Regions from separate parts of the Rhodopseudomonas boonkerdii genome, predicted to be linked through region 2. Evidence: predicted binding sites of a transcription regulator. Region 2 holds the regulator's gene; each other region holds the start of a gene.
The links. The regulator PhoB, encoded in region 2, activates phosphate uptake and scavenging genes when phosphate is short. The targets are predictions, from matches to a motif close to TGTCATNNANCTGTCAT.

Region 1: a site for PhoB is predicted at 1,398-1,414, ahead of phnF (phosphonate metabolism transcriptional regulator PhnF). Genes of this name have one in related genera too.
Region 3: a site for PhoB is predicted at 8,567-8,583, ahead of E0H22_RS00815 (DUF2794 domain-containing protein). Genes of this name have one in related genera too.

What each region holds. Positions count from the first base shown of each region.
Region 1 covers NZ_CP036537.1:1,307,980-1,318,112, reverse strand. Annotated here, with positions in the region: gene E0H22_RS06130 (carbon-phosphorus lyase complex subunit) at 1-267, opposite strand, end outside; gene phnH (phosphonate C-P lyase system protein PhnH) at 270-878, opposite strand; gene phnG (phosphonate C-P lyase system protein PhnG) at 880-1,341, opposite strand; gene phnF (phosphonate metabolism transcriptional regulator PhnF) at 1,467-2,201, shown strand; gene E0H22_RS06110 (nuclear transport factor 2 family protein) at 2,202-2,669, opposite strand; gene ybgC (tol-pal system-associated acyl-CoA thioesterase) at 2,752-3,207, opposite strand; gene ruvB (Holliday junction branch migration DNA helicase RuvB) at 3,211-4,257, opposite strand; gene ruvA (Holliday junction branch migration protein RuvA) at 4,337-4,954, opposite strand; gene ruvC (crossover junction endodeoxyribonuclease RuvC) at 4,951-5,475, opposite strand; gene ppdK (pyruvate, phosphate dikinase) at 6,159-9,104, opposite strand; gene E0H22_RS06080 (DUF3096 domain-containing protein) at 9,223-9,381, opposite strand; gene E0H22_RS06075 (DUF1236 domain-containing protein) at 9,625-9,990, shown strand.
Region 2 covers NZ_CP036537.1:644,498-654,630, reverse strand. Annotated here, with positions in the region: gene E0H22_RS03045 (acetyl-CoA C-acetyltransferase) at 1-608, shown strand, start outside; gene E0H22_RS03040 (3-hydroxyacyl-CoA dehydrogenase NAD-binding domain-containing protein) at 621-2,834, shown strand; gene argF (ornithine carbamoyltransferase) at 2,972-3,901, opposite strand; gene E0H22_RS03030 (aspartate aminotransferase family protein) at 3,901-5,112, opposite strand; gene E0H22_RS03025 (GcrA family cell cycle regulator) at 5,576-6,082, shown strand; gene phoB (phosphate regulon transcriptional regulator PhoB) at 6,293-6,997, opposite strand; gene phoU (phosphate signaling complex protein PhoU) at 7,041-7,751, opposite strand; gene pstB (phosphate ABC transporter ATP-binding protein PstB) at 7,780-8,604, opposite strand; gene pstA (phosphate ABC transporter permease PstA) at 8,601-9,452, opposite strand; gene pstC (phosphate ABC transporter permease subunit PstC) at 9,454-10,133, opposite strand, start outside.
Region 3 covers NZ_CP036537.1:176,629-186,761, reverse strand. Annotated here, with positions in the region: gene zapE (cell division protein ZapE) at 248-1,432, opposite strand; gene thpR (RNA 2',3'-cyclic phosphodiesterase) at 1,707-2,258, opposite strand; gene E0H22_RS00840 (arylesterase) at 2,501-3,193, opposite strand; gene E0H22_RS00835 (ABC transporter ATP-binding protein) at 3,192-3,902, shown strand; gene E0H22_RS00830 (ABC transporter permease) at 3,902-6,466, shown strand; gene E0H22_RS00825 (Bax inhibitor-1/YccA family protein) at 6,763-7,548, shown strand; gene E0H22_RS00820 (GNAT family N-acetyltransferase) at 7,632-8,156, shown strand; gene E0H22_RS00815 (DUF2794 domain-containing protein) at 8,197-8,556, opposite strand; gene E0H22_RS00810 (DUF1223 domain-containing protein) at 8,936-9,706, opposite strand; gene acnA (aconitate hydratase AcnA) at 9,939-10,133, opposite strand, start outside.

The DNA of each region.
Region 1 (10,133 bases), 660 kb from region 2:
GCCGAAGCGCGGCAGCGTCGCGCGAAAGGCACGCAGCAGGAAAATAGCCTCGATCATGTCCCCGCGCGCCTGCTTGATGGCGAGCGCAGCCAGCTCGCGATCGTAGAGCGAGCCTTCGGTCATCACGCGGTCGACCGCAAGACCGAGCTGATTGGAGATCTGATCCAGCGAGACTTCCGGCACACTGCGATCGCCACGGCGCTCATGCGCCAGCAAGCGATGGGCATTTTCGATGGCGCGTTCGCCACCCTTGACAGCAACATACATATTCAGCCCTCCCGCATCCTGATACGCGTGGTGCGCGGCAAGGCGACAATGGACTCGCCGGAGACGAGCAACAGATCGATGCCGCGCGGAAATAGCTTTGCATTCGCGGCGAGACGCTCAACCAGATCGGGCACACCAATCGCAGCACGCAGTATTGTCGCGCCATCGATACCAGGCCCACTCAGCTCATAGGCCGGACCGACACTCAGGCTCACGGCCTGCAGAATGATGGTAGTCGAGCGATCCGGATACTCGCCAGAACCGAGCGCGAAACGATCGAAGGCGGGTAGATTGATGGGATCGGCGATCACCGCGAAGCTGGATGCAGCGGAGTCCGCAATTACAGGCGCACTGGTATGAAACTTGATCCACTTCGCCACGTCTTCCGATGCTGCCAGTTTCCCATCGAGCCAGACCGGCGTGTCCTGATCGAACAATGTCAGCGCGATTGCTGCCGCCCCGCGCATCATCGGTGCCGGCACGCCAGACACCGCGCGAACGAGCTGGACGCTGCCAGGACGCGCCATGGCATCCATCACCGTACGAAAGGTGGACTGCGCGGCGAGAACCTTGTCGGCGAAGCCGGCCGGCATTTCTGCAACTGTTGTCATGTCAGCTCTCCCCGCGCACGAGCGTGTAGAAATCCACCTTGGTGGCCGCGGTTTCTTCAGCCCTGCGCTTGCGCTCCGCGACGACGCGCATACGCAGCGGAGCAAGGACCTTCGCCTCTACGGCGCTGGCGAATTGAGATGTCTGGATCAGCGCATCGCATAGCGCGATCAGCTGCGCCTTGGTGCCATCGCGACCGAGCGTGTAGCCGAAACCGACTTCGCCCGAGCTGAGGCGCACCGCGGCGCGCGATACCGTCGCCTCGCCGAGATTGAATGGCGCACCGTCGCCCCCAATACGGCCGCGCAGCATCACCAAACCGTTTTCCGGAGTTCGCAACTGTTCGTGATCGGGCACGGCGACATCGGCGAAACGCCGAGCGATGTCCGCCGTTGGAGAATGCCCAAGTACGCCCATTGCCTCTTGGCGCCGCGCCTGCAGGTCGCTTGAAGGGGTTTGCATCATGTCACCATCGCTCGACAAGTTGTATGGTTTACTAGACAACTTCATAGAAGGAGGCAATGACCGTTTCGTGACAGCGACATGATTTTTCGCTATCGCTGATGCGACGGACATTCAGGGACTGATTTGTGACCATTCAAGACAAGCCGACCGGCGTCGCCTTGTGGCGGCATGTGGCCGATGGCATCGAGCGCGGTATCGCCGATGGCCGTTTTCCAGCCGGCGAAAAACTGCCTGGCGAAACCGAGCTGGCCGACACCTATCGTGTCAATCGCCACACCGTACGCCGTGCACTGGCAACGCTGGCCGAACGCGGACTGGTGCGCGCCGAGCGCGGCAGCGGCACCTATGTAGAGGCACCGAAGCTCGCTTATCCACTGCGGTCGCGCACGCGCTTTTCGGAAAACGCCCGTGCCGGCGGCCGCGAGCCCGCGGGCCAGCTGATTGGCGCCTCGGACGACGTAGCGACACGGGAACTGGCCCGGCAACTCGGCCTGAAGACCGGCGCACCGCTGATTCGCCTGGAAGCACTGCGCCTCGCCGACAAGACGCCGATCTGCGTCGGCACCAACTGGCTGTCAGCGGAGCGTTTCCCCGATTTCGGCAAGGTCTATGAGCGCGTGCGTTCGATGACGAAGGCGCTGGCGCATTACGACATCAAGGACTATCGCCGAGCCTCGACCCGCGTCACCGCGGGGATCATCGACGCGACCGATGCCACACGTCTCGGTGTCGCGCTGGGACGTCCCATCCTGGTCGTCGATTCTCTCGATGTCGACGCCGATGGCACGCCGCTGCACTTCACGCATTCCCGCTTCGTGGCGGAGCGCGTGGAATTCGTCATCGACAACAGCCCGCTGTAATCAGAACGGATCGGCGCCAAGGCCTTGGACATCCGCTGGCCGCGGGCCCGGCGCGGGCCACAGGAAGCGACGATCCTTCTCCGCGATCACGACATCGTTGATGCTTGCCTCGCGGCGGCGCATCAGGCCGGCTTCGTCGAATTCCCACTGCTCGTTGCCATAGGAGCGATGCCAGGTGCCGTTGTCGTCGTGCCATTCGTACTGAAAGCGCACGGCGATGCGATTATTATCGAAGGCCCAGAGATCCTTGATCAGGCGATAGTCGTGTTCCTTCGCCCATTTGCGGGTGAGGAATTCGACGATCGCCGGACGGCCCTGGAAAAACTCGCCACGATTGCGCCAGGTAGAGTCCTCGGTATAGGCTAGCGATACCCTGACCGGATCGCGCGAATTCCAGGCATCCTCGGCCATGCGAGCCTTCTGGGCGGCGGTCTCGCGGGTGAATGGCGGGAATGGTGGACGGGACATGAGACACCTCGGTTTCGATTTTTAACCGAAGTGTAGTCCCGAATTTTAAAGAGTCGATGGCGTCTCGCCTATCGCCCGATCGCTAAAGCTGATCGGCCTTCATGGCTGTTCGCAGCGCCTTCGGGATCGGCCGCGCGCGGCCGCCGGAGACGAAAGCGACCTTTACCCTGGCTTCCAGCAGCAGCTCATCGCCGCGGCGCACTTCCTGATGCAGCGTGATCGAGGCGCCCTTCACGTCGAGCGGGCGCGTCAGCACGTCGAGCAGATCGTCCATCTTCGACGGCTTGAGGAAATCGAGCTGCATCGCGCGGACGACGAAGGCAAAACCCGGCGCCTCGTTCTCAGCTTCAGCGAACAATGCATGCTGATCGGCGCCGAGCAGCCGTAGATAGTTGGTCCGCCCGCGCTCCATGAAACGCAGGTAATTGGCGTGATAGACGATGCCCGAGAAGTCGGTGTCCTCGTAATAGACCCGCACCGGCATGCGGTGGATGCCATCGGCGATAATGCCGTCGAGCGGATTGGAAACTGCGTTCATCGTTCAATCCTCCTCCCCGCCAAACAGCCCGATCTGCCCGACATCGCGCTTCGGCTCCGCCAATCCGAGATGCTTGAACGCGTGCGAGGTCAGCAGGCGTCCGCGCGGGGTGCGCTGGAGGTAACCGCACTGGATCAGATAAGGCTCGATGATGTCCTCGATGGCGTCGCGCGGTTCGGACAGCGCGGCGGCCATGGTTTCGACGCCGACGGGGCCACCGCCATAATTCATGGCGATGGCGGTGAGATAGCGGCGGTCCATGGCATCAAGGCCGGCACTATCGACTTCGAGCGCGCTCAGGGCATGGTCGGCGATCTTGCGATCGATGGCGGCGGCATCGGCCGCGGAGGCGAAATCGCGGACGCGGCGAAGCAGGCGGCCGGCGATGCGCGGCGTGCCGCGGGCACGACGCGCGATCTCGTTGGCCCCTTCGGGCGTCATGCCGATCTGCAGCACGCGGGCGCCACGGGTGACGATCTTTTCCAGTTCGTCGATGGTGTAGAAATTCAGCCGCAGCGGAATGCCGAAACGGTCGCGCAGCGGATTGGTGAGAAGACCCGCGCGCGTGGTGGCGCCAACCAAGGTGAATTTCGCCAGCTCGATCTTCACCGAACGCGCGGCCGGGCCTTCACCGATGATGAGATCGAGCTGGAAATCCTCCATCGCGGGATAGAGCACTTCCTCGACATTCGGGCTGAGGCGATGGATTTCGTCGATGAACAGCACGTCGCGTTCTTCGAGATTGGTGAGCAACGCGGCGAGGTCGCCGGCCTTGGCAATGACGGGCCCCGACGTCGCGCGAAAACCGACGCCGAGCTCGCGGGCGACGATCTGCGCCAGCGTGGTCTTGCCGAGACCGGGCGGGCCGACGAATAGCGTGTGATCGAGCGCCTCGCCGCGCTTGCGGGCGGCGTCGATGAAGATCTGCAGATTGGCACGCGCCTGTGCCTGTCCGACGAAATCGGACAGTGCCTGCGGGCGAAGGGCGGTGTCGCCGACATCGTCGGAGCGCCGCTCCGGTGTCATCAGGCGATTGGGTGGCGTATTCATGCGGACAGCCTAGCACACCGACAGATTCCGGATAACCGCTGCCGCGCAGCGGTTTCCGGAATGACTTCGCTACGCTCCGTCACTTCGCGAGTTCCTTCAGACCCAAACGAATGAGCATCGCCGTCTCGGCATTCTCACCGGCGCTGCGCGATGCCGATGCGACCGCGGCAGCCGCCTGCGGCTGGCCGTAACCGAGATTGACGAGCGCGGAGATGGCATCGCTGACGGCGCGCGGCGCGTTTTCATCGGCGACGGCGCCGGCGAGTTGTGCGACGACGGGATCGACCGACGCGAAAGCCGGCGCCTTGTCCTTCAGTTCAGACACGATGCGTTCGGCGACCTTCGGGCCGACACCCGGCGTGCGCGCGACGGCTGCCTTGTCGCGTAGCGCGATGGCATTGGCGAGCTCGGCCGGCGGCAGTGTCGAGAGGACTGCGAGTGCGACACGGGCACCGACGCCCTGCACGGTCTGCAGCAGGCGAAACCATTCCCGCTCGATGTCGGAGCGGAAGCCGAACAGCTTGATTTGGTCTTCCCGCACATAGGTCTCGATGGAGAGCACAGCTGCTCCGCCAGCCTGCGGCAGCGCCTGCAGCGTGCGCGCGGAGCAATGCACCTGATAGCCCACGCCCTGCACGTCGAGGATCACATAATCCTCACCATAGGAATCGATGAGACCTTTTAGTTTTCCGATCACGCCAGCACCGCCTTTCGCAGCATGGCGCTGGCGCGGTGATGCGCGTGGGTGATGGCGATCGCCAGCGCATCGGCGGCGTCGGCACGTTTGAACTCGGCTTTCGGCAACAGGATCTTCAGCATCACCTGAATCTGGTTCTTGTCGGCATGGCCGGCGCCGACCACGGTCTTCTTGACGAGGTTCGGCATGTATTCGGCCACCTCGATGCCGAACATCGCCGGCGACATCATGGCGATGCCGCGCGCCTGGCCGAGCTTCAGCGTGGCCGCGCCGTCCTTGTTGACGAATGTCTGCTCCACCGCAGCCTCGGTCGGCTGGAATTGGTTGAGCACTTTTGTCAGACCTTCGTGAATGCCAAGCAGGCGATTTGCCAGCGGCAGGCCTTCCTCGGGCTCCACCGATCCGCAGGCGATATAAGTGAGCTTGTTGCCTTCGGTCTCGATCACGCCCCAGCCGGTGCGGCGCAGGCCGGGATCGATACCGATGATGCGGACAGGCGCGCGAATCGAGGACACGGTCATGTCGCCTTGATAGCCGCGGGGCACAGCGAACGAAACAATAACGCGGGCGCTTGTGGCATCTGTCCCCTTGTGGTTACGCGCGAATGCGCATTCTCGCGGCGCTTGCGCGTCCGAGGTGTGAGCAGGTCTCCCCTCGAAGACATGAGGGGAGGCGGCACGCCGCCAGGCGCGAGGGGTGGTTTCTGACGCGATCGGTGCGCACTGGATCGCCAGTGCTGGCCGGCCGCGCAACGCCTGACGGCGTGCCACCGCGACGGTTTTTGGCCGAGGGACCGTGCTTCCGGGTACTGGAAGCTGGCAGGTGCCCTGCCATCGGACCGGCTTTCGCCAGCCGTCATCCGCACCCGTCCAGCCGCAAGCGGCAGAGCCCCGTAGTGGGCCCGGACGGTGACCCCAGGCCTCCCGAGTGCGAGGGATACGTCCTCCCCCGCCCGCAGGCGCCGCATCTCGCCCCGCTCAAAGACGCCTCATGAGAGCGCCCCTCGCGAACAAGACGGGAGGGATATAGGGCAATGAGAGGAATATTGTCAAGAACAAAATAGGAACAACCGTGCGACTACGCGCCCTCCCTCCAGCGGCGTAGCCGCGCAGCGGGGAGGGAGATTGCTGGCTTCGGCGTGTCGATGCCAACAAAAAACGGCCGGGCAATTGCCCGGCCGTTTCAAACTCACTCCCAACCACGCTTACGCCTGACTGGCGACTTCCTTGCCGAGCGCCGCCTGTGCTGCGGCGAGGCGGGCGATCGGCACGCGGTAGGGCGAGCACGATACGTAATCGAGACCGATCTCATGGCAGAAGGCAACCGAAGCGGGATCGCCGCCGTGTTCGCCGCAGATGCCCATCTTGAGGCCCTTGCGGGTCTTGCGGCCACGTTCGACGCCGATCTTCACCAGTTCACCCACGCCTGACCGGTCCACCGAGATGAACGGATCGACGGTAAGAATGCCCTTGGCGATATAGGTGCCAAGGAAACTCGCGGCGTCGTCGCGGCTGATGCCGAACGTGGTCTGGGTAAGATCGTTGGTGCCGAAGGAGAAGAACTCCGCCGTCTCGGCGATCTCGCCCGCCATCAGCGCGGCACGCGGCAATTCGATCATGGTGCCGACGGTGTAGTTCAGCTTGCCGCCGGTTTCCTTGCTCACCGCCTGGGCGGTGACGTCGATGCGCGCCTTGATGAGATCGAACTCCACCTTGGTGGCGATCAGCGGCACCATCACTTCCAGCGCCACCGCGTCGCCGGTGCGCTTGGCGGCTTCGACCGCAGCTTCGAACAGCGCGCGCGCCTGCATCTCCGCGATCTCCGGATAGGCGATCGCCAGACGCACACCGCGGAAGCCGAGCATGGGGTTGAATTCGGCGAGTTCACGCGCACGATCCGCCAGCTTGCGCGGATCGGTGTTCATGACGCGCGCGACTTCCTCGATCTCGCCCTGGGTGTGCGGCAGGAACTCGTGCAGCGGCGGATCGAGCAGACGGATCGTGACCGGCAGGCCGTGCATGATCTCGAACAGCTCGACGAAGTCGGCGCGCTGCATCGGGAGAAGCTTGGCGAGCGCGGCACGACGCGCCTGCTCGTCTTCAGCCAAAATCATCTCGCGCACGGTGCGGATACGGGTCTCTTCGAAGAACATGTGCTCGGTGCGGCACAGGCCGATGCCTTCGGCGCCGAACTTGATGGCGGTGCGGGCATCCTCCGGCGTATCGCCGTTGACGCGGACCTTGAGTTTGCGGACCTTGTCGGCCCAGCCCATCAGGGTCGCGAATTCACCCGACAGTTCCGGCTCGATCATCGGCAGGCGGCCAGCCAGCACCTGGCCGGTGGAGCCGTCGATGGTGATGATGTCGCCCGCCTTGAACACGCGGCCGCCGATCGACATGGTGCCGCGGCCGTAGTCGACGCGGATGGCGCCGGTGCCGGAGACGCAGGGCTTGCCCATGCCGCGCGCGACCACTGCCGCGTGCGAGGTCATGCCGCCGCGGGTGGTGAGGATGCCTTCCGAAGCATGCATGCCGTGAATGTCTTCCGGCGAGGTCTCGATACGGACCAGGATGACCTTCTTGCCATCGGCCTGCAGTTTTGCCGCTTCATCCGACGAGAACACGATCTCACCCGACGCAGCGCCCGGCGAAGCCGGGAGGCCCGTCGCGATCACGTCGCGCTCGGCGGAGGGATCGATGGTCGGATGCAGCAGCTGGTCGAGCGCTGCGGGATCGATGCGGGTCACCGCGTCCTTCTGCGAGATCACGCCTTCATTGGCGAGCTCGACCGCGATGCGGATCGAGGCCTTGGCGGTGCGCTTGCCGTTGCGGGTCTGCAGCATCCACAGCTTGCCCTGCTCCACCGTGAATTCGAGATCCTGCATGTCACGGTAGTGCTTCTCGAGCTGCTTGTAGATGCGGGTCAGCTCCTTGAAGGCCTCCGGCATCGCCGATTCCATCGACGCCTTGTCGGAGCCCGACTCGATGCGCGCTTCCTCGGTGATGTCCTGCGGGGTGCGGATGCCGGCGACGACGTCCTCGCCCTGCGCGTTGATCAGGAATTCGCCGTACAGCTTGCTCTCGCCGGTCGACGGATTTCGCGTGAAGGCGACGCCGGTGGCCGAGGTATCGCCCATATTGCCGAACACCATGGCCTGCACATTGACGGCCGTGCCCCAGCTTTCCGGAATGTCGTGGAGCTTGCGATAGGTGATCGCGCGCTGGTTCATCCAGGACGAGAACACGGCGCCAATGGCTCCCCACAGCTGGGCATGCGGATCCTGCGGGAAGTCGTTGCCGGTCTCGCGGGCGACGGCGTCCTTGTATTTGCCGACAAGGTGAACCCAGTCGTCACCATCAAGATCGGTGTCGAGCGAATAGCCCTTGTTATCCTTGTAGGTATCGAGGATTTCCTCGAAATGATGGTGATCGAAGCCGAGCACCACGTCCGAATACATGGTGATGAAGCGGCGATAGCTGTCATAGGCGAAACGCTTGTCGCCGGAGAGTTCGGCCAAGGCCTCGACGGTGACATCGTTGAGGCCGAGATTGAGCACGGTGTCCATCATGCCCGGCATCGAGGCGCGGGCGCCCGAGCGCACCGAGACCAGCAGCGGGTTCTTGTCGTCGCCAAACGACTTCCGGGTGAGCTTGCCGACCGCCTCGAGCGCCTTCTCGACCTGCGCCTTCAGTTCCTTCGGATAGGTGTTCTTGTTGTCGTAGTAATAGGTGCAGACCGAGGTCGGAATGGTGAAGCCGGGCGGCACGGGCAGGCCGAGATTCGCCATTTCGGCGAGGTTGGCGCCCTTGCCGCCGAGCAGGTTGCGCATATCCGACTTGCCCTCGGACTTGCCGCCGCCGAACGAATAGACCCACTTGCCGGCCTTGATGGCCGACGATGCGGGCTTGGCGGCCTTCGCCTTGTTCACCTTGGCCACGACCGCTTTTTTCGCCACCGGCGCCTTTGTAACGGCCTTCTTGGCCTTGACCGGCGCCCTCACAGACGCCTTCACAGACGCCTTGGCCTTCGCAGCGGATTTCGCAGGTGCCTTCAATGCCTTGCGGGCAGCGGGGGCAGCCTTTGCAGCTGCCTTGGACTTCGCGACGGCTTGCTTGGCAGCCTTCTTGGACTTCGATGCGGTTTTGGCCATGGTTCTCAATCGATCCGGCGAGAGGATGGAGACAGGAAGGAACCGCCTTACACCACGTTTCAGCGACGTGGTGCAAGCGACGGTGCCGGTAGCTTGTTAAGGAAATGCGTGTCGGAATTTAGCCGATCTTCAGCAGCCTGAAGACGCCGAGGCCGACCAGGCCGATGAAGATGAGATAGATCGCGACGATGAAATTCAGCAGTCGCGGCATCAGCAAAATCAGAACACCGGCGACGAGGGCGACGATCGGCTGGATGTGAGCTGCCGTGATGGTCATGGGAATCTCCGATGCGGTGATGCGATTCGGCGCCCTGCGCGCCGCGGGGACAAGCAGCATGAAGACGCGCCGCGCATCAATGGGTTCCCGGTTGCAACGCTGCAATGCACCGAAAACCGGCATCGGGACCCACAATTTCCGGAACGATCATGGATCGCAGGCATTGGCCGTTGGTGCAATGGCAAACGGCTGGATGGGCAGCTCCGGCGGAGCAAGCCGGATATCGTTATCAAGGAGATGACCATGCGTAGGACACTGATTACGGCTGCCGCCCTGATGGGCATGATGGCCGCACCTTTTGCCGCGCAGGCCCAGGGCGTCACGGTCGGGGTTTCCGGCGGCGACCGGGTGATCGTCGATCAAAACGATCCCGACGGCATCAGCGTGCAGGAACGGCCCGCCTTCCGCGAATATGTGGTGCGAGAGCGCCTGCCGACCTTCACGGTGCCGGATCGCATCGTGGTGGGCGCCACGCTCCCGGAATCCGGCGTGACCTATTATGACGTGCCGCAGAGCGTGGCGACCACGCCCTATCGCTTCACGGTAGTGAACGGGCAGACGGTGCTGGTGGAACCCCGCTCCCGCCGCATCGTGCAGGTGGTCGACTGACGTCGCATCCCGGGCGCGATGCAGCGCGTAGCGCTGCGGAGAACCGGGATCGTCCTGATCGCCGGAGCCGCGTGCGGGACAAAAAGACCAGAGATTCGTGCGGGCGCTGGCGACGGCGACCGGGCGAAGAAGCCCCGCCCCGG
Region 2 (10,133 bases):
TCCTGGCCAAGGACGAGCACATGCGCCCGTCCACCACGATGCAGTCGCTGGCCGCGCTGCAGCCGTCTTTCGCGACCGTAGCGCAGATGGGCGGGTTCGATGGCGTCGCGATCCAGTCGCATCCGGAAATCGAGGCAGTGAACTACGTCCACCACGCCGGTAATTCCTCGGGCATCGTCGATGGTGCCGCCGCCGTTCTGCTCGGCAGCGCCGAAGCCGGCAAGAAGAACGGCCTGAAGCCGCGTGCAAAAATTCGCGCTTTCGCCAATATCGGCTCCGAGCCCGCGATGATGCTCACCGGTCCAGTGGATGTGACGAAGAAGGTGCTGGAGCGCTCCGGCATGAAGCTGTCGGACATCGACCTGTTCGAGCTCAACGAGGCCTTTGCCTCGGTGGTGCTGCGCTTCATCCAGGCCTTCGACATCGACAATGAGAAGATCAATGTCTGCGGCGGCGCCATTGCCATGGGCCATCCGCTCGGTGCTACCGGCGCGATGATCCTCGGCACCGTGCTCGACGAACTCGAGCGCACCAACAAGTCCACGGCCCTCGTCACCCTCTGCATCGGCGGCGGCATGGGCACCGCCACCATCATCGAACGCGTGTAAGGAGCGGCCAACATGACCTTCAAGAATTTCAAGGTTGAGACCGACGCCGACGGCATCGCCCTCGTCACCTGGGACATTCCGGGCCGTTCGATGAACGTGCTCGACACCACGACGATCGAAGAACTCGGCGCCATCGTCGATCAGACCACGGCGGATGCCTCCGTGAAGGGCGTCGTCGTCACCTCCGGCAAGGACGCATTCTCGGCCGGCGCCGATCTCTCCATGCTGGAAGGCATGAACAAGATTTTTGCCGAGACGAAGAAGGCAAAGGGCGAGGAAGCCGCCCAGCAGATGCTGTTCCACGAGAGCCGCAAGCTCTCGCTCACGCTGCGCAAGATCGAGACCGCCGGCAAGCCGTGGGTCGCGGCCATCAACGGTCTCGCCCTCGGCGGTGCGTTCGAGCTCACCCTCGCCTGCCATTATCGCGTAGCTGCGGAGAACCCGAAGACGAAGCTCGGCCTGCCCGAGATCAAGGTCGGCCTGTTCCCCGGCGGCGGAGGCACCCAGCGCCTCGCGCGCATGCTGCAGCCGCAGGACACGATGCAGATGCTGCTGAAAGGCGATCAGGTCAATCTCGCCAAGGCCAAGGCGATGAACATCGTCGGTGCCGTGGTGCCAGCTGCTGATCTGATCAAGACCTCGAAGGAATGGATCAAGGCCGGCGGCAAGCCCGTCGCGCCGTGGGACGAGAAGGGCTTCAAGCTGCCTGGCGGCCCCGTCTATTCCAAGCAGGGCATGATGATGTTCCCGGCCGGCAACGCCATCTATCGCCGCGAGACCTTCGACAACTATCCGGCCGCCCGCGCGATCATGCAGTGTGTCTATGAAGGCCTGCAGCTGCCGATGGACGCCGCGCTGCGCGTGGAGTCGCGCTATTTCGCCCATATCCTGCAGACGAAGGAAGCGGCGGCGATGATCCGCAGCCTGTTCCTCTCCATGCAGGAGCTCAACAAAGGCGCACGCCGTCCGCAGAACGTGCCGCCGACCAAGGTCAAGAAACTCGCCATCATCGGCGCCGGCTTCATGGGCGCGTCGGTCGGCTATGTCTCAGCCAAGGGTGGCATCGAGGTGGTGCTGATCGATCGTGATCAAGCCTCGGCCGATAAGGGCCGCACGCATTGCCAGTCTGTCATCGACGGGCTGATCGCCAAGGGCCGCGCCAAGGAAGCCGATCGCGACGCGCTGATGTCGCGCATCACCGCGACGGCCGATTTCGAAGTGATCCGCGAATGCGACCTGGTCATCGAAGCGGTGTTCGAGGATCGCTCCGTCAAGGCCGAGATCTACAAGAAGGTGCAACCGCTGCTGAAGGAAGGCGCGATCATCGCCTCCAACACCTCGACCCTGCCGATCAACTCGCTGGCCGAGGAATTCACCGACCAGTCGAAATTCATCGGCATCCACTTCTTCTCGCCGGTCGAGAAGATGATGCTGGTAGAGATCATCGTCGGCAAGAACACCGGCGATGTCGCGCTCGCCACCGCGCTCGATTATGTCCGCGTCATCGGCAAGACCCCGATCGTCGTGAATGATAGCCGCGGCTTCTTCGCCAATCGCTGCGTGCTGCGTTTCACGGCCGAAGGCCTCGAAATGCTGCTCGAAGGTGTGCCGCCGGCGATGATCGAAAACACCGCCAAAATGGCCGGCATGCCGGTCGGTCCGCTGTCGCTGTCGGACGAGATCGCGCTCGACTTGGTGCTGAAGATCATGAAGGCCACCGAAGCCGATCTCGGCTCGCAGGCGGTCGATCAAGCGCAGAAGAAGCTGATCGTCGAGATGGTGGAAAAGCAGGAGCGTTTTGGCCGCAAGAACGGCAAGGGCTTTTACGAGTATCCGCCGAAGGGCAAGGGCTCGAAAGCGCTATGGAAAGGGATCGCACCGTTGCTGCCGAAGGCGCTCGATCCCGACACGCTCGATGTCGAGGAGCTGAAGCAGCGTTTCCTGGTGGTGCAGGCGGTGGAAGCCGCCCGCACGGTCGAGGACAATGTGATCGTCGACCCGCGCGAGGCCGACGTGGGCTCCATCCTCGGCTTCGGCTTCGCACCGTTCACCGGCGGCACGCTGAGCTATATCGACTTCATGGGCACCAAGAAATTCGTCGAGCTCTGCCACAAGCTGGAGAAGAAGTACGGCTCGCGGTTCACGCCGCCCAAACTGCTGGAGGAAATGGCGGCGAAGGGCGAGACGTTCTACGGACGGTTCGCGCCGAAGAAGGCAGCCGCCTGAGCACACAATGACTGTCATCCCCCGCGAAAGCGGGGAATCCAGTAGACATCCAGTATCAAGTACTATGGGTCTATCGCTGATGTCAGAATGTATTGGATCGCCCGGTCAAGCCGGGCGATGACAGTGAGCGGGTGCTTTCACCCCACCGCGCCCAGACACCACGCCAGAATCCCCTTCTGCGCATGCAGACGGTTCTCGGCTTCGTCGAACACCACCGACTGCGGTCCGTCGATCACTTCGTCAGTGACTTCCTCGCCGCGATGGGCGGGCAGGCAGTGCATGAACAGCGCGTCCTTGTTCGCGAAACCCATCAAGCGCTCATTGACCTGATACGGGCGCAGCAGGTTGTGGCGCGTCTCGCCTTCCTTGTCGCCCATGGACACCCAGGTATCGGTGACGACGCAATCGACGCCCTTCACCATGGCATCGGGATCGTTGGAGAAGGTGATATTTGCACCGGATGCCTTCGCCCAGTCCTTGAACGCCTTCTTCGGCGAGAGTTGCGGCGGAGTCGCGATGTTGAGCTTGAACTGGAAGCGCTCGGCGGCATGGGCCCAGGACATCAGCACATTGTTGTCGTCGCCGACCCAGGCCACAGTACGGCCCTTGATGGAACCGCGATGCTCCTCGTAGGTCATCACATCGGCCATCACCTGGCACGGATGCGAGAAACGCGTCAGGCCGTTGATGACGGGCACGGTGGCGTTGTTCGCCAGCTCCATCAACGCGTCATGATTGAGGATGCGGATCATGATGATGTCGACGAAGCGCGACAGCACGCGCGCCGTGTCGGCAATCGTCTCGCCGCGGCCGAGCTGCATTTCGGCACCGGTGAGCATGACGACTTCGCCGCCGAGTTGACGCATGCCGACCTCGAAAGACACACGCGTGCGCGTCGAGGGCTTTTCAAAGATCATCGCGAGCGTCTTGTTCTTCAGCGGGCGATCGGGATCTGCACCATTGCTCTTCAACCTCGCCTTCATGGCACCGGCTGCGTTGAGAATGTTGCGGAGTTCGTTGGCCGGGACAGCCGTGAGATCGAGGAAGTGCCGTGGAGTCGTGCTCATCACACGGCTCCCTTTGCGAGCACGACGCAGGCCTGCTCCAGGCGCTGCACGGCTTCGTCGATATCGGACTCGGTCACGATCAGCGGCGGCAGGAAGCGCACGACATTGTCGCCCGCGCCCACGGTGAGCAGCTTGGCATCGCGCAGCGCACCGACGAGGTCAGCAGCAGGCACCACGGCCTTGAGGCCGACCAGCATGCCTTCGCCGCGCACTTCTGACAGCACAGTAGGATAACGATCCACCACGCCGGCGAGTTTCTGTTTCAGCAACAGCGCCATCTTCGTCACCTGATCGAAGAAACCGGGCTTCAGCATCACATCGAGCACGGAGTTCGCCGCCGCGACGGCGAGCGGATTGCCGCCGAAGGTGGAGCCATGCGAGCCCGGCGCCATGCCTTCAGCCGCAGCGGCGGTGACAAGGCAAGCACCTATCGGGAAACCGCCACCGAGTGCTTTGGCCAGCGACATCACATCCGGCGTCACGCCAAGACGCTGGTAGGCGAACAGCGTGCCGGTGCGGCCCATGCCGGTCTGCACCTCGTCGAAGATCAAAAGGATGCCATTCTTGTCGCACAGCTCGCGCAGCGCCTTGAAGAACACATTGGACGCAGCCCGCACGCCGCCTTCGCCCTGCAGCGGCTCGATGAGGATGCCGGCGGTCTCCGGACCGATCACCGCCTTCACCGCATCGAGATCGCCAAGCGGCACCTGGTCGAAGCCTTCCAGCGGTTTCCCGTAGCCTTCGAGATACTTGGCGGCGCCGGTCGCGGCGAGCGTGCCGAGCGTGCGGCCGTGGAACGCGCCTTCAAAGGTGATGATGCGCGTGCGCTCGGGATGCCCCTTGGAGAAATGATAGTGCCGCGTCACTTTCAACGCGCACTCCATCGCTTCCGCACCCGAATTGGCGAAGAACACGAAATCAGCGAACGAATTTTCGCAAAGCCGCGCGGCGAGGCGCTCACCATCCGGGCTCTTGAACAGGTTCGACATGTGCCACAATTTGGTGGCCTGCTCCTGCAGCGCTGCGACCATATGCGGATGCGCGTGACCGAGCGAATTGACCGCAACACCGCTGGTAAAATCGAGATAGCGCTCGCCGGTCGTCGAGATCAGCCAGGCCCCCTCACCGCGCTCGAACGCCACATCTGCGCGCGCGAAGACAGGCAGAAGGTGAGCCTGAGAAATTTGCGAGGATGGTGCGTTGCTGGTCATAACGGTTCCGATCAATCAGCCTGTGGCCCCCACCGATGTCGGGCACTATCGATGACAACAGTGCGACACGGGGCAGCGGACCCTCAAAACGAAACGTGCCGCCCTTCTCGGGCGGCACGCGCGCGATATTCTATGGGGGCCACCCGGGGTGTCAACCGCGCATAGTGGCTTTCAAGCCACCCCGGGGCGCACAAAAAGCCGCTTTTTCTGCTTGGTTGACACAAAGCATGTGGATGTGACTCGGCCGACTCTTGCGCGTGAGTCGCGGCATCATGTAGTTTTTGGCTTGTCGGATACGACATCTCGTGCGGCAGTAGACCCTTATACACTATCGGTACGGCGTAAGGCCGGAAGCAGTCATGCATCCGGTGAGCGCTAAGGGATTCTGACAGCGAGGTTTTTGACGATTTCAAGTCGCAGCGTCGGAGCCGATCCGGCCCGACGCCTACGAAGGGATTTGGCGATGACGGTAATCACTTGGACCGACGATCGCGTCGAACAGCTGAAGAAACTCTGGGAGGGCGGCCTTTCCGCCAGCCAGATTGCAGCGGAACTCGGTAACGTCACCCGTAACGCCGTGATCGGCAAGGTGCATCGGCTCGGCCTGTCCGGCCGCGCCAAGAGCCCTTCGTCCGCCGCGCCGCGCCCGCGCAAGCCGCGACCGGCCCAAATGGTGCGAATGCCGCGCCCCGTGGCCCGTGGCAACACTGCGCTGGCGCACAACTACGACGTCGAGATGGAGCCGGATCCGATCGCGGTCGACAATGTGATCCCGATCAGCCAACGCCTGCAGCTCGTCGAACTCAGCGACGCCACCTGCCACTGGCCGGTCGGCGATCCGGCCAGTTCCGATTTCTATTTCTGCGGCGGCAAGGCCGTGGCGGGCGCTCCTTACTGCGCGCACCATTCGCGCATCGCCTATCAGCCGGCAGCGGATCGCCGTCGCACTGCACCGAAGCCGCCGCGGTAAGCGAAAGAGTAATGAGCTAACAAAAATGCCCGGCGACGAGCCGGGCATTTTTCGTATTTTGCTATCGGGAAGAGCCATCATCTCCGCCCTCATAGTGAGGAGGCGCGCAGCGCCGTCTCGAACCATGAGTTGTGGGCGTTCCGTATCCATCCTTCGAGACGCGGCCTACGGCCGCTCCTCTGGATGAGGGCGAACCGTATGGAAGCAGAGTTACTCCGCCGCCTTGTCGAAACGATCATCGAGCGCATAGCCGGCGCCGCGAACGGTGCGGATCGGATCGGGCTCGCCGGCCGGATTGAGCAGCTTGCGCAGACGACCGATGTGAACGTCGACCGTGCGCTCATCGATATAGATGTCGCGGCCCCAGACACTGTCGAGCAGCTGTTCGCGGCTGAACACGCGGCCGGGATGCTCGAGGAAGAACTCAAGCAGCCGATATTCGGTCGGACCAAGATCGATCGGACGCGACGCACGGACGACCCGGCGCTTGTCGCGGTCGAGTTCGATATCGCCGAAGGCAAGTACGGTGGCAAGACGTTCCGGTGCCGCACGACGCAAGAGACCCTTCACACGGGCCAGCAACTCCGGGACGGAGAATGGCTTGACGATGTAATCGTCCGCGCCGGTGGCGAGGCCACGAACGCGCTCGCTCTCCTCACCGCGGGCGGTGAGCATGATGATCGGCAGCGCCTTGGTTTCCGGCCGCGCCCGCAAGCGACGGCAGAGTTCGATGCCGGACAACCCCGGCAGCATCCAGTCGAGGACCACGAGGTCCGGTACGCGCTCTTTCAAGCGGGTGTCGGCATCGTCGCCGCGGGCAACCGTCTCGACATCGTAACCTTCGGCGTCGAGATTGTAGCGCAGCAGTGTGGTCAGAGCTTCCTCGTCTTCCACTACCAGAATGCGCGCGTTCATATGGCTCGTTCCTATCTTTCGTTCAGGGACGTCGCGGCGAGCCTCAGCTCGCCGGTGTCGCAAAGTTGGTCATGTCGCCCTTCGGACGCTTGTCGACCATCTGCTGACCTTCGATCATGTAGAATACGGTCTCGGCGATATTGGTCGCGTGATCGCCAATCCGTTCGATGTTCTTGGCGCAGAACATCAGATGGATGCAGAACGAAATGTTGCGCGGATCTTCCATCATGTAAGTGAGAAGCTCGCGGAATAGCGACGTACAGATCGCGTCGATTTCCTCATCGCCCTTCCATACGCTCATCGCTGCCGGCAGGTCATGCGCGGCATAGGCGTCAAGCACCGCCTTGACCTGGGTATTCACCAGATCGGTCATATGCTCGAGGCCGCGGATCAGCTTCAGCGGGTGGAAATCGCTATCCAGCGCATTGACACGCTTGCCGATATTCTTGCTGAGATCGCCGATGCGCTCGAGATCCGTGGCAACGCGAAGCGCGCCGACGATCTCGCGCAGGTCCACCGCCATCGGCTGACGCTTGGCGATGGTGAGAACGGCACGCTCTTCGATCATCCGTTGCAGCTGGTCGATTTCCGCGTCGGTCGCCACCACGCGCGCGCCCAGGGCTACGTCACGGCGGATCAGGGCGTCGACGGATTCGACGATTTGACGCTCGGCGAGGCCTCCCATCTCGGCGACGAGACGGGTCAGTTCTTGAAGATCGTCGTCGAAGGCCTTAGTCGTATGTTCAAAAGCCATAGCTCAATCCTCTCGCGAGTTGATCGCGTCAGCCGAAACGGCCGGTGATGTAATCCTGAGTGCGGCGGTCGCTCGGCGAGGTGAAGATCTTGTTGGTCTGATCGAATTCGACCAGCTCACCGAGATACATGAAGGCGGTGGTGTCGGAGACGCGCGCCGCCTGCTGCATGTTATGGGTCACAATGGCGATCGTGTACTGATCCTTGAGTTCGTCGATCAGTTCTTCGACCTTGGCGGTCGAGATCGGATCGAGCGCCGAGCAAGGTTCGTCGAACAGGATCACTTCCGGACGCACCGCGATGGTGCGCGCGATGCACAGACGCTGCTGCTGGCCGCCCGACAGGCTGAGGCCCGAGGCGTTCAGCTTGTCCTTGACCTCGTTCCAGAGCGCACCGCCACGCAGCGCCTTCTCGACGCGTACATCCATCTCCGCCTTGGAAATCTTCTCATACAGGCGGATACCGAAGGCGATGTTTTCATAGATCGTCATCGGGAACGGGGTCGGCTTCTGGAACACCATGCCGATACGGGCGCGCAGCAGGTTGAGATCGAGCTTCGGATCCAGAATGTTCTGGCTGTCCAGCATGACCTGGCCTTCCGCGCGCTGCCCCGGATAGAGGTCATACATGCGGTTGAAAATGCGCAACAACGTGGACTTGCCGCAGCCCGACGGCCCGATGAAGGCGGTGACGCGGTTGGTGGCGAGATTCAGGTTGATCTTCTTCAGGGCGTGGTGTTCGCCGTAGTAGAAATTCAGATCGCGCACGCTGACCTTGGGACGCGCATCGGTCTGCGGCATGAGCGACGGCATCGAGACGCCGGGATTGCCGGCGGAAAGAGAGAGATCACTCATTTTGCTTTCCTCTCGGCGCCGAGAATGCGCGCGCCAATGTTCAGGGCAAGGACGGTCAGGGTGATGATCAGCGCACCGCTCCAGGCGAGCTGCTTCCAGTATTCGTAGGGGCTCTGGACGAAGTTGTTGATGGTCACCGGCAGGTTGGCCATCGTGCGTGAGAGATCCAGGCTGAAGAACTGGTTGCTCAAGGCAGTGAACAGCAGCGGCGCGGTTTCACCAGCGACGCGGGCAGTCGCCAGCAGCACGCCGGTGATAAGGCCGGCACGTGCCGCACGATAGGCGATCCGCTTGATCACCAGCGAGCGCGGCAGCCCAAGCGCCGAAGCCGCTTCGCGCAGCGGGTTGGGCACGAGACCGAGCATGTCCTCGGTGGTGCGGACCACGACCGGGATCACGATCACGGCAAGCGCCAGCGCGCCTGCGATGGCCGAGAAACCCCGCATCGGCACCACCACCGCGCCATAGATGAACAGGCCGATGATGATCGAGGGCGCCGACAGCAACACGTCGTTGATGAAACGGATCACCGAGGTGAGCTTGTCGTGCTTGCCATATTCCGCGAGGTAGGTACCAGCGAACAGACCAAGCGGCGCACCGATGCCGACGCCGATCACGGTCATGATGACCGAACCGACGATCGCGTTGAGCAGGCCGCCCTCGGTCGAACCGGGAGGCGGCGTGTTCTGGGTGAAGATCTGGACGCTGAGGCCCGCGATACCATTATAGAAAAGCGTGAACAGAATCAGAGCCAGCCAGGTAACGCCGAACACAGCGGCACCCAGGCAGAGAATGCGAACGATCTTGTCGTTGCGACGCCGCGAAACGTAAATCGGATTGAGGCTCATGTTACTTACCAGCCTTCTTTTCGAGGCGCAGCAGCATCAGCCGAGCAGCTGAGAGCACCAGGAAGGTGAGGATGAACAGCAGCAGGCCGAGCAGGATCAAGCCGGACTGATGCAAGCCATCGGATTCCGCGAATTCCGAGGCGATGGCCGCGGAGATCGTCGTGCCGGGACCGAACAACGAGCCGGTGATACGGAACGAGTTACCGATGATGAAGGTCACCGCCATTGTCTCACCGAGTGCACGGCCGAGCGCCAGCATGACGCCACCGATCACGCCGACGCGGGTATAGGGGATGACGACATTGCGGACGACTTCCCAGGTGGTGCAGCCGACGCCGTAAGCCGCCTCCTTCAGCACCGGCGGCACCGTCTTGAATACATCGACCGAGATCGAGGTAATGAAGGGCAGCACCATGATGGCAAGGATCAGCGAAGCATTGAACAGCGAGAGATAGGACGGCGGACCGGCGAAGATAGTGCCAAGCACTGGTACGCCTTCGAAGGTCGCGATCATGAAGGGCTGAAAATGATTGGCCAGGAACGGGCCAAGCACGAAGAAGCCCCACATGCCGTAAATGATCGAGGGAATGCCGGCGAGCAGTTCGACGGCCATGCCGATCGGGCGACGCAGCCACTGCGGGCACAATTCGGTAAGGAAGATAGCGATGCCGATGCCGACCG
Region 3 (10,133 bases), 470 kb from region 2:
CGCAGGGGTGGGAGGAGAGAGCAGTAAATGCCGAGAGGCTGGTTATCGCTTTCGTGCAACCCGTTCAAGTCAGCCCCTGCCCATTTGTCGGGCGAGAGGGCCGTGAGGCGGATTTGGGGAGGATGCAGCCTGGTATACCTGACGCGCTCCGTCGTCATTGCGAGCGAAGCGAAGCAAAGCCATCCAGAAAACCCAAGAACTGGATTGCTTCGTCGCCTTCGGCTCCTCGCAATGATGTGGAGGCGTTCTAAGTCTCCACCAGGCCCGTGGTCGCGCCGGACGCCGTGGAATCGCTGCGGCCGTGTGGCAGCGCCAGATAACTCTCCGATCCCATTTCGAACAGGCGGGACGCCGTGCGGACGAATTCGAACTTCTCGACGCCCTGGTCGGCCGAATAGAGGTCGGGTGGCTCGGCCGCCGCCGTCGCCATCAATTTCACGGCATTGTCGTACAGCGTATCAATCAGCGAGATGAAGCGCTTGGCCGCGTTGCGGTTGGCGTAGTCCATCATCGGCACATGTTCGATGAACAGTGTGTGATACTCATGCGCCAGCTTGAGATAGTCGGAGGCGCCCAGCGGTTTTTCGCAGAGATCGCGGAACGTGAAGCGTGCGACGCCCTGCGCCTCGAACGGCACATGTAGCTTGCGGCCCTTCACGACGAGTTCACGCGACTTGCCCTGTGCGCCGCCGGTGAGTTTGGTAAAAGCTGCATCGAGCTGTGCTTTGGCAGCAGCATCGTCCGGCACCAGCCAGCTCTTCACACCGACCAGCTTTTCCATGCGGAAATCGGTGCGCGAGTCGAGTTTGCGCACATCCATGTGATCTTCGATCTGCTTGATGAAGGGCAGGAACAGCGCGCGGTTGAGGCCACCTTTGTAGAGGTTCACCGGCTCCACATTGGAGGTCGCGAACACCACCGTGCCGAGTTCGAACAGCCTTGCGAACAGGCGACCGAGGATCATTGCGTCGGCGATGTCGGTGACGTGAAACTCGTCGAAGCACAGCAGCCAGGCTTCTTCGAAGATCGAATTCGCCGTCAGCATGATGACGTCTTCGTCAGGAAGAGCGCCGCTCGCGATCTTCTGGCGGAAATCGTAGATGCGTTCATGGGCATCGGCCATGAACTCATGGAAGTGCGCGCGGCGCTTGTGCTGGACCGGGCTGCTTTCGAAGAACAGGTCCATGAGCATGGTCTTGCCGCGACCGACCTCGCCATGGACATAGAGCCCCTTCGGCGGCTGTGTATCCTTATCGCCGCCGAATAACCGGCCGAAGAAGCCTTTCTTGCGCGGCGGCTCGTAGGTGGCGAGCTTGGTGTCGAGCGCAGCGATGGCCTCGACAGCCTCGGCTTGTGCCGGATCGGCCTCGATGGTGCCGGTGGCGACGAGAGCTCTGTATTGTTCGCGAAAGGATGTGTGCGGGGCGGGCATGGGCGCCTAACGGCCTGATGTGCCCGCAAAATGCAAGATGGGATTTGGAGGAGGCGGATATGCGGCGAGCGGTGACGCTCCTTTTTCCCTCCCTCAGGCGCGACGAAGCCGTGCGCAGCGAGGAGGGGGGATCGAAGCGAGCGTTCAGCAAGCATCGAGACGGGCGGGGTGCTTCCGCACGCTCGACGTCACGTGGGGCATCCCCACGCGGCCCGCCCAAGAGGGCCGGCCACCCCGCAAGAGGGAGCGAAATCAGAGCGTCGCTGCTAGCTAGCTACGCCGCTCTCACACCCGCGCACAGCTCGTAGGAATTCTCCACCAGATACGGCCCGCCACCGGTCGAGGCGCGCGAGGAGAACAGGACGAATTGTTCCGCCGTGAATGCCTGCGTCGGAAAGTATCCGCGCACCGAGAGATAGTCGGCGACATCCCGGCACGACGCGTCGCGCAGCCGGGCGAGCGTCACATGCGGTGTGAACTTGCGGCCTTCCGGCTCCAGTCCGCAGCGGCGCACCAGCCGCTCCAGTTCGGCCTGCAGTTCGAGCAAGGGCTTGCTCGGCTCCACATTGGCGACGATGGCCCGAGGTTTGTTGCCACCGAAGCTCGACAGCCCGCGGATCTCGACCTTGAAGGGCTTCCGTTCGATGCGCGACATCAGATATGCGATCTCGTTCGCCGAGATGCCGTCGATGTCGCCGATGAAGCGGAGGGTGACGTGATAATTTTCGGGGTCGATCCAGCGCGCGCCGGGGAGGCCACCACGCAAATTGGCCAATCGCTGGCCGATCTCGGCTGGAATTTCCAGTCCGGCGAATAGACGCGGCATAGTCAGCTCCTTTTTGTCGGGGCGCGATTTTCGCCGAAAGGTGCGGATGCGTGAGATGGCACCGCTCGGCGAAAATCATGCCCGAACAAACGAGCCGGCGAATCGAACAAATCCACGAATCACCGATGTCACTTTTGTACCCGAGTTATGTGACTCTGCGAAGCAAAGCATGTCATCGCAGCGTCAGGTTCCGAATAACTCGACGAGCACAGGCGGATCGTGATCGCCAGATCGGCAATTGCTCAGTTCTTCGGCGCAAGCGATGCCACGAAAGCTTCCACTGTCGGTAATATTTTGTTCACCACGACATCGACGCCATCTGCGGTCGGATGCATGCCGTCGGGAAGATTGAGTTTGCTCTCGCCGGCAACGCCATCGAGGAAGAATGGATACAGCGGAATGTCGAACTGCCTGGCGAGATCCGGATAGATCGCATTGAATCTGTCCGCATAATCCCTGCCGTAATTCGGTGGCGCAAGCATGCCGCAGAGCAGAACCTTGATGCCGCGCCCCTGCAGTCGCTTGATGATTTCGGCAAGCGCCTCGCGCGGGATTTTCGGGTCGACGCCGCGGAGCGCGTCATTGGCACCCAGTTCCAGGATCACGCCCTGGGTACCATCCGGGACTGACCAGTCGAGACGGCCGAGGCCGCCCGACGTGGTGTCGCCGGATACGCCGGCATTGGCGATCTCGACTGCGATGCCCTTGTCGTTCAGCGCCTTCTGCAATCGGACCGGAAACGCCGCCGCGGCCGGCAGATTGTAGCCTGCGCTCAGCGAGTCCCCAAGCACCACCAGCTTTACGGGGGCGGCGGGGGTCTGCGCGGAGGCCCGTGCCTGCGGCATCATGACGAGCCATCCGGCAAACAACAGGCACACAAACCTGCGAAACCACCTCTCGACCGCCGCAAATGAAGTGCCATATGACACCGACATGGACACGCGCATCGATACCCCATCCTTGGCCGGCACTGCGCCGGACACCATTTCCATTTCCAACCTCAACCTGTCGCTCGGCACGGGTGCAGCGCGCGTGCATATCCTCAAGGATATCAACCTGCGCGTGGGGCCGGGCGAGGCGATCGGGTTGATCGGCCCGTCGGGCTCCGGCAAATCCACGCTGCTGATGGTGATGGCGGGGCTGGAGCGGCCTGACTCAGGTCAGGTGGTGGTCAATGGCACGGCTTTCAATGATCTCGACGAGGACGGATTGGCGCGCTTTCGCGGTCGCCACGTCGGTATCGTCTTCCAGTCCTTCCATCTGATCCCGACCATGACGGCGCTGGAGAATGTCGCCGTGCCGCTGGAGCTTGCCGGCCATCCCGATCCTGGCGCGCGCGCGGCGGCGGAGCTGGAGGCGGTGGGTCTCGGCGCCCGTCTGCACCATTATCCGCGCCAGCTTTCCGGCGGCGAGCAGCAGCGTGTCGCGCTGGCGCGTGCGCTCGCGCCCGATCCGGCCATCCTCGTCGCGGATGAGCCGACCGGCAATCTCGACGAAAATACCGGCGGCCAGATCGTCGACCTCCTGTTCGCGCAGCACGCCGAGCGCGGCATGACGCTGGTGCTGGTCACCCATGACCATGGACTCGCCGAACGTTGCGACCGGGTGGTTCGCCTGCGTTCCGGACGTATCGAGACGGCTTGATGGCGGTCATGACCGACAATCCCGCGCCGACACGCGGCCCGTCGGTGGCTCTGCGTTACGCGCTTCGCGAACTGCGCGGCGCTCTCAGCGGCTTTTATGTTTTCATCGCATGTATCGCACTCGGTGTGCTGGCGATCGCCGGGGTCGGCTCGGTCGCGGCGAGTTTGCATGACGGCCTTGCTCGCGAGGGCCGCACATTGCTCGGCGGCGATGTCGCTTTCTCGCTGATGCAGCGCGAGGCGAAGCCGGACGAAATCGCCTTCCTGCGCCAGCGTGGCGATGTCTCCGTCGCGGCGACGCTGCGCGGCATGGTTCGTGCGTCGGACGGAAATCTCGCGCTGGTCGAGATGAAGGCGGTGGACGACGCTTATCCGTTGCTCGGCCGCTTGAAACTGACGCCGGAGATGCCGGTTTCCGATTTGCTGGCCGAGCGCGACGGCGCCTATGGCGCCGCATCCGACGCGACGTTGCTCGCGCGCCTCGGCCTCCAACTTGGCGATCGCGTCAACGTCGGCAGTGCGACCTTCCAGATTCGCAGCGTCGTTGAGTCTGAACCGGACAAGCTCGCGGGTGGTGTCGGTTTCGCACCGCGCTTCCTCGTCAGCGCGGATGCGCTGCGCGCCACCGCGCTGCTGCAGCCCGGCAGCCTCGTCCGATGGACCTATCGCGTTCGCTTGCCGGACAGCGGTGATCGTGCCGCCAAAATCCTGACCGACGATGTCCGCAGCCAGCTGCCGCAGGCCGGCTGGGAAATCCGCTCGCGCGACAATGCCTCGCCGCAGCTCGAGCGCAGCATTTCGCGGTTCACCCAGTTCCTCACCCTGGTCGGCCTTGCCTCGCTTCTTGTCGGCGGCGTCGGTGTTGCCAATGCGGTCCGGAGCCATATCGACCGGCGCCGTGAGGTGATCGCCGCGCTGAAGGCGCTCGGCGCCACCGGCCGCGACGTGTTCGCGGTGTATCTGACGCAGGTGATGGTGCTCGCGGTGATTGGCTCGCTGATCGGTCTCGCGCTGGGCGCGATGCTGCCTTTCGCCATCGTGGGGCTGTTCGGCCATCTGCTGCCGCTGCCGGTGGTTCCAGCGCTGCATCCCGGTGCGCTGGCACTGTCGCTGCTTTACGGGTTGCTGACCGCGCTTGCCTTTGGCCTGTGGCCGCTGGCGCGGGTGCATGATGTTCCCGTCGCAGCGCTGTTCCGCGATGCTGCGCATACCGAATCGAAGCGGCCGCAGGCACGCTACATCGCCTGGATGGCACTGGTCGTTTCGGTGCTGATCGCCATCGTGATCGGGCTTGCCTATGACAAGCGTATCGCCGCCATCTTCGTGTTGTCGTCGTTTGTGGTGTTTGTTTTGCTGCGCGGGATCGCCGGCATGCTGATGGCCATTGCCCGGAAACTCCCGCGTCCACGCATGACCATGCTGAGGCTCGCCATCGCCAATATCCATCGGCCGGGTGCATTGACACCCTCGGTCGTGTTATCGCTCGGCCTTGGTCTCACGGTGCTGGTGACCGTGACCCAGATCGACGGCAATCTGCGCCGCCAGTTCATGGCCTCGTTGCCGGAGAAGGCGCCGTCGTTCTATTTCATCGATATCCCCTCCACCGATGCGGATCGCTTCACGACGTTCCTCAAGGACAAGCAGCCGCAATCGACGGTGGAGGAAGTGCCGATGCTGCGCGGTCGCATTGTGGCCGCGCGCGGCGTCAAGGCGGAGGATCTCAAGCCCTCGACCGATGCGGAATGGGTGCTGCAGAGCGATCGCGGCATCAGTTACACCAATGAGATTCCGCGTGGATCGAGGGTGGTGGAAGGCGAGTGGTGGCCGAGGAACTACAGTGGCCCCCCGCTGGTGTCGTTCGAGAAGAAGCTCGCCGATGGCCTCGGTCTCAAGCTCGGCGATGATGTTGTGGTGAATGTTCTGGGCCGTGACATCTCGGCCAGGATCGGCAGCCTGCGCAGTGTCGACTGGCAGAGTCTCGGAATTAACTTCGTCCTGGTGTTTTCGCCGAACACGTTCCGTGGTGCGCCGCATACGCATATCGCGACCTTGACCGAGCCGCAGGGCGCTCCCGCCCAGGATGCCGCGCTGGTGAAGGCGGTGGCGGACGCCTTTCCGATGGTGACGACGGTGCGGGTGCGCGAAGCGCTCGATACGGTCGGGGCGGTGATCACCAATCTGACGCTCGCCATCCGCGGTGCCAGCGCGGTGACGCTGCTGTCGGCGATCCTGGTGCTGTCAGGCGCGCTCGCCGCCGGCCATCGCCACCGCGTTTATGACGCCGTCATCTTGAAGACACTCGGCGCCACCCGCGCACGTCTGCTTGGCGCCTATGCGCTCGAATATCTGATGATCGGCTTCGCCACCGCGGTGTTCGGCGTCATCGCTGGGTCGGTGGCGGCATGGCTGATCGTCACGCGGTTGATGAATCTGAGCTTCGCATGGCAGGCCGGCAGCGCAGCCGGCGTCGTGCTGGCGGCGCTTATTGTCACAGTGGGCCTCGGTCTGCTGGGTACGTTGGTAGCCCTGACCCGGAAGCCTGCCACCGTATTGCGGAATTTGTGACCCGTTTCGGTATCATGCGGTCACTGCAGTGCGCGATTCGGTCCAAACCATGGAGAATCGACCGACGCTCGCGACGAGACGGTTGACCCGGTTTCGCGCAGATCTGTTGCGGAGCGACATTCCGCCACGCGTGGAAGCTTGCAGCGAATGTGTTAGTTTACCACATACCCTTTGGGTCAGGCCTTCAGCGTTTGTGTCGAGATTTTCATCCCGAACGGCGTTGAATCTGGGATACAATTCGAACCAGCGACGCACACCCTTTGCGGGCGCCTGGACAACTTATCGAGGTTTCGACCATGTCGGATCTAGACCGTAACTACGCCTCTCCCTTCGGCCGTGCCGCCACGCGTGACACCGCCGCGGTCGATGCAGGCCTGCGCTCCTACATGCTGCGCATCTACAACTACATGACCATCGGCCTGGCCATTACCGGCTTCGCCGCTTTGGGCGTGTATATGGGCGCCGTCACCGACGCCTCCAACGCCGTCGCCCGGGTCGGTTCGACCCACCTGTCGGCGTTCGGCTATTACATGTTCGCCAGCCCGCTGAAGTGGGTTTTCATCGCCGCCCCGCTGGTGATGGTGTTCGCCATCTCCTTCGGCATCAACCGGTTGAAGCCGGCCACCGCGCAGCTCCTGTTCTGGGTGTTCGCGGCGCTGATGGGCGTGTCGCTGTCGTCGATCTTCCTGGTGTACACCCACACCTCGATCGTGCGTGTGTTCTTCATCACGGCGGCCTCGTTCGGTGCGCTGAGCCTCTATGGCTACACCACCAAGCGTGACATGACGGGCATGGGCTCGTTCCTGCTGATGGGCCTGTTCGGCATCATCATCGCGAGCATCGTGAACATCTTCGTGGCGTCGTCGATGCTGCAGTTCGTCGTCTCGGTGGTCGGCGTGCTGATCTTCGCAGGCCTCACTGCCTACGACACCCAGCGCCTGAAGAACGATTACATCTACGGCTACGCCTCGCAGGGTGGTGATATCGCAGAACGTGCGGCCATCACCGGCGCGCTGTCGCTGTACCTGAACTTCATCAACCTGTTCACGCTGCTGCTGCAGTTGCTCGGACAGAGAGAGTAAGTTCCGCGCGTCGCGGAAACGATCGAAGCCCCGGCCAAAAGCCGGGGCTTTTCTTTTGTCCGGGGCAGACTTACGGTTCCACCATGACCGAGATCAGCATCCGCGCGGCGACTGCCGCTGACCTTCCCGCCATCACTGCCATCTACGAAGACGCGGTTCTTCACGGCACCGCGACCTTCGAGATCGATCCGCCGGATCTCGCCGAGATGACAAGGCGCTTCGAGACGCTGGCGAATGGCGGCTTTCCCTATTTCGTGGGAACCGATGGCGATCAGGTGCTGGGTTACGCCTATGCCGGTCCCTACCGGCCGCGTGTCGCCTACCGCTTCACGGTCGAGGATTCGATCTATCTCGCCCCGGCGGCGCAGCGCCGCGGCATCGGCGGCAAGCTGCTCGCGGCGCTGATCGAGGCTTGCGAGGCAAAAGGCTTTCGGCAGATGATCGCGGTGATCGGCGACAGCGCCAATGCCGGCTCGATCGCCGTCCACGGCAATGCCGGCTTCCAGATGATCGGCACCCACCCGGATGTCGGCTTCAAATTCGGCCGCTGGCTCGACACCGTAGCGATGCAACGCGCACTGGGCGACGGCAGCGGGACGCTGCCCTAACACTTCCGCGGTCGCTACGCGCCGGCGATGGCCCCAGAGATCACACCACAGCCAGCTTGCGATCGATCACCAGCAGCACCCGGTCAAGTTCATGCCCGCGGCGGAGGATCATGCCGGTGGCGGAGATCACGCTGTACATGCCCTGTTTGCGTGTCAGTTTCGGATCCTTCTCGATCCGGTAGATCGGCATTTCCGAGGAGCGGCGGAATACCGAAAACACGGCGCGGTCGCGCAGAAAATCGATCGCGTAGTCCCGCCACTCGCCGTCGGCGACCATGCGTCCGTAGAGATTGAGGATTCGGCTGAGCTCGATGCGGTTGAAGCTGACGACAGGCGCGGGCGCCGGGCCTGTCGTCGTGCGATTCGCGACGGGGTCATTGTCTCCCGGAATCATGTGCATCGGCGCCTCCTGTCACATCACCTACATGATTGCGCCATCTGTCATTCGCCGCAAGGGCCGGGCCGTGAAGCGGGCAGTAGAAACCTCCCGTCACGGGAACGTTAGGCGAATCTTATTGCCGCCCAATTTTGGCCCATCGGACGCCCTTGTGACTTTCTACAAAGAGACACTGCGTCGGGTCCGGTTCTTTCGGTCTCGGATTCCTCAGCCCCCAGCCCCCCGTGGTCGACGGGATCGGGCCCTGCGCAGAGAGTAGATAAATCCCCACTGGGCCAACGTAAGTTGGTCCTTTTCTTTTTTGGGGGGCCATCCGGTCGGTCCGGCTGTGCACGTCGAGCGACCGCGCTCAACGACAATGAGGGATTTTTGCCAGCGGGATTTATTGCAGCGAGGTAAACGCTGCGCCGCGCATGGGGCCCGGCCTGTCGCGCGAGCCGTCCTGCACATAGACGACCGCCGCATCGACGCCGTCGCGCGACACATTCTCCAGCGGCACCGTCCAGCTGGCGGCGCTGCCGTTCCAGTCGCCCACCTTCAGCCAGTTGCGAACCACATTGTAGTAAGTGAGTTCGCGTCCGCGATTCTCGCCGCGGCCGACCGTAATCGGTACCGACCTCGACACCGAACAGATCCATACCTCGCCGTGGTTGTAGTTGGATGCTTCGGTGGACGCGGCGACGGTGACGTTCACATGCTTGCCGGATACGGAGATCGACACCGGCACCGTCATCACCGACGTCCTCTGCTTGGTGGCGCCGATGGCATCCTTGATTTTTGCCGCGTCGCTGCCGATGACCTGCGTCGCGCCGTTGACGACCGCCTGCGGCGTATAGATGTCGCGATCGCCGCGCATCTGAGAGTAGGCCTTCTGGCGCGCGCTGAAGCGCGAATCGGCCAGCGTGTCCTTCCAGCCGAGATAGTCCCAGTAATCGACCGGCATGCTCAGCGCGATCACCGAGGGATCCCGGGCAAGATCGCCAATGATCCGGTCCGCCGGCGGGCAGGATGAGCACCCTTGCGAGGTGAACAGCTCGACGACGGCGCGCGGCTGCGTCTGTGTGCCTGCGGCGAACGCGTTGTGACCGAACATGACGGCGATGCAGGCTCCGAGAGCGCCAGTCCATCGAGGTGTGTCACGGAGAGATTTCATCAAGACGTGTCGCGTTCGAAGTTGGACAAACCAGATACAGGCGAACCGGACAGGTGTCGCTCGATGGATATCAAAACAATCGTGCCGCCGATCACGCCGGAGCATGATCTGATCCGAAACCGAATCCATTTTTCGGGATCATGCCAAATGCAGAAGGCGGCCCTTCTTAGGCCGCCTTCCAATCACTAGCCACTCACTTCGAGGTGAGGCACGACGTCACAGCCGCTGCGGGTTACGCGGCGAGCTGACGCAGCACATAGTGCAGGATGCCGCCGTTACGATAGTATTCCAGCTCGTCGAGCGTATCGATGCGACAGAGCAGGGGCTCCTTGTGCACCGAGCCATCGGGCGAGGTGATTTCGGCGATCAGCTGCTGGCGCGGCTTGAGATCGCCGACGAGGCCCTGGATGGTGACCTTTTCGTCGCC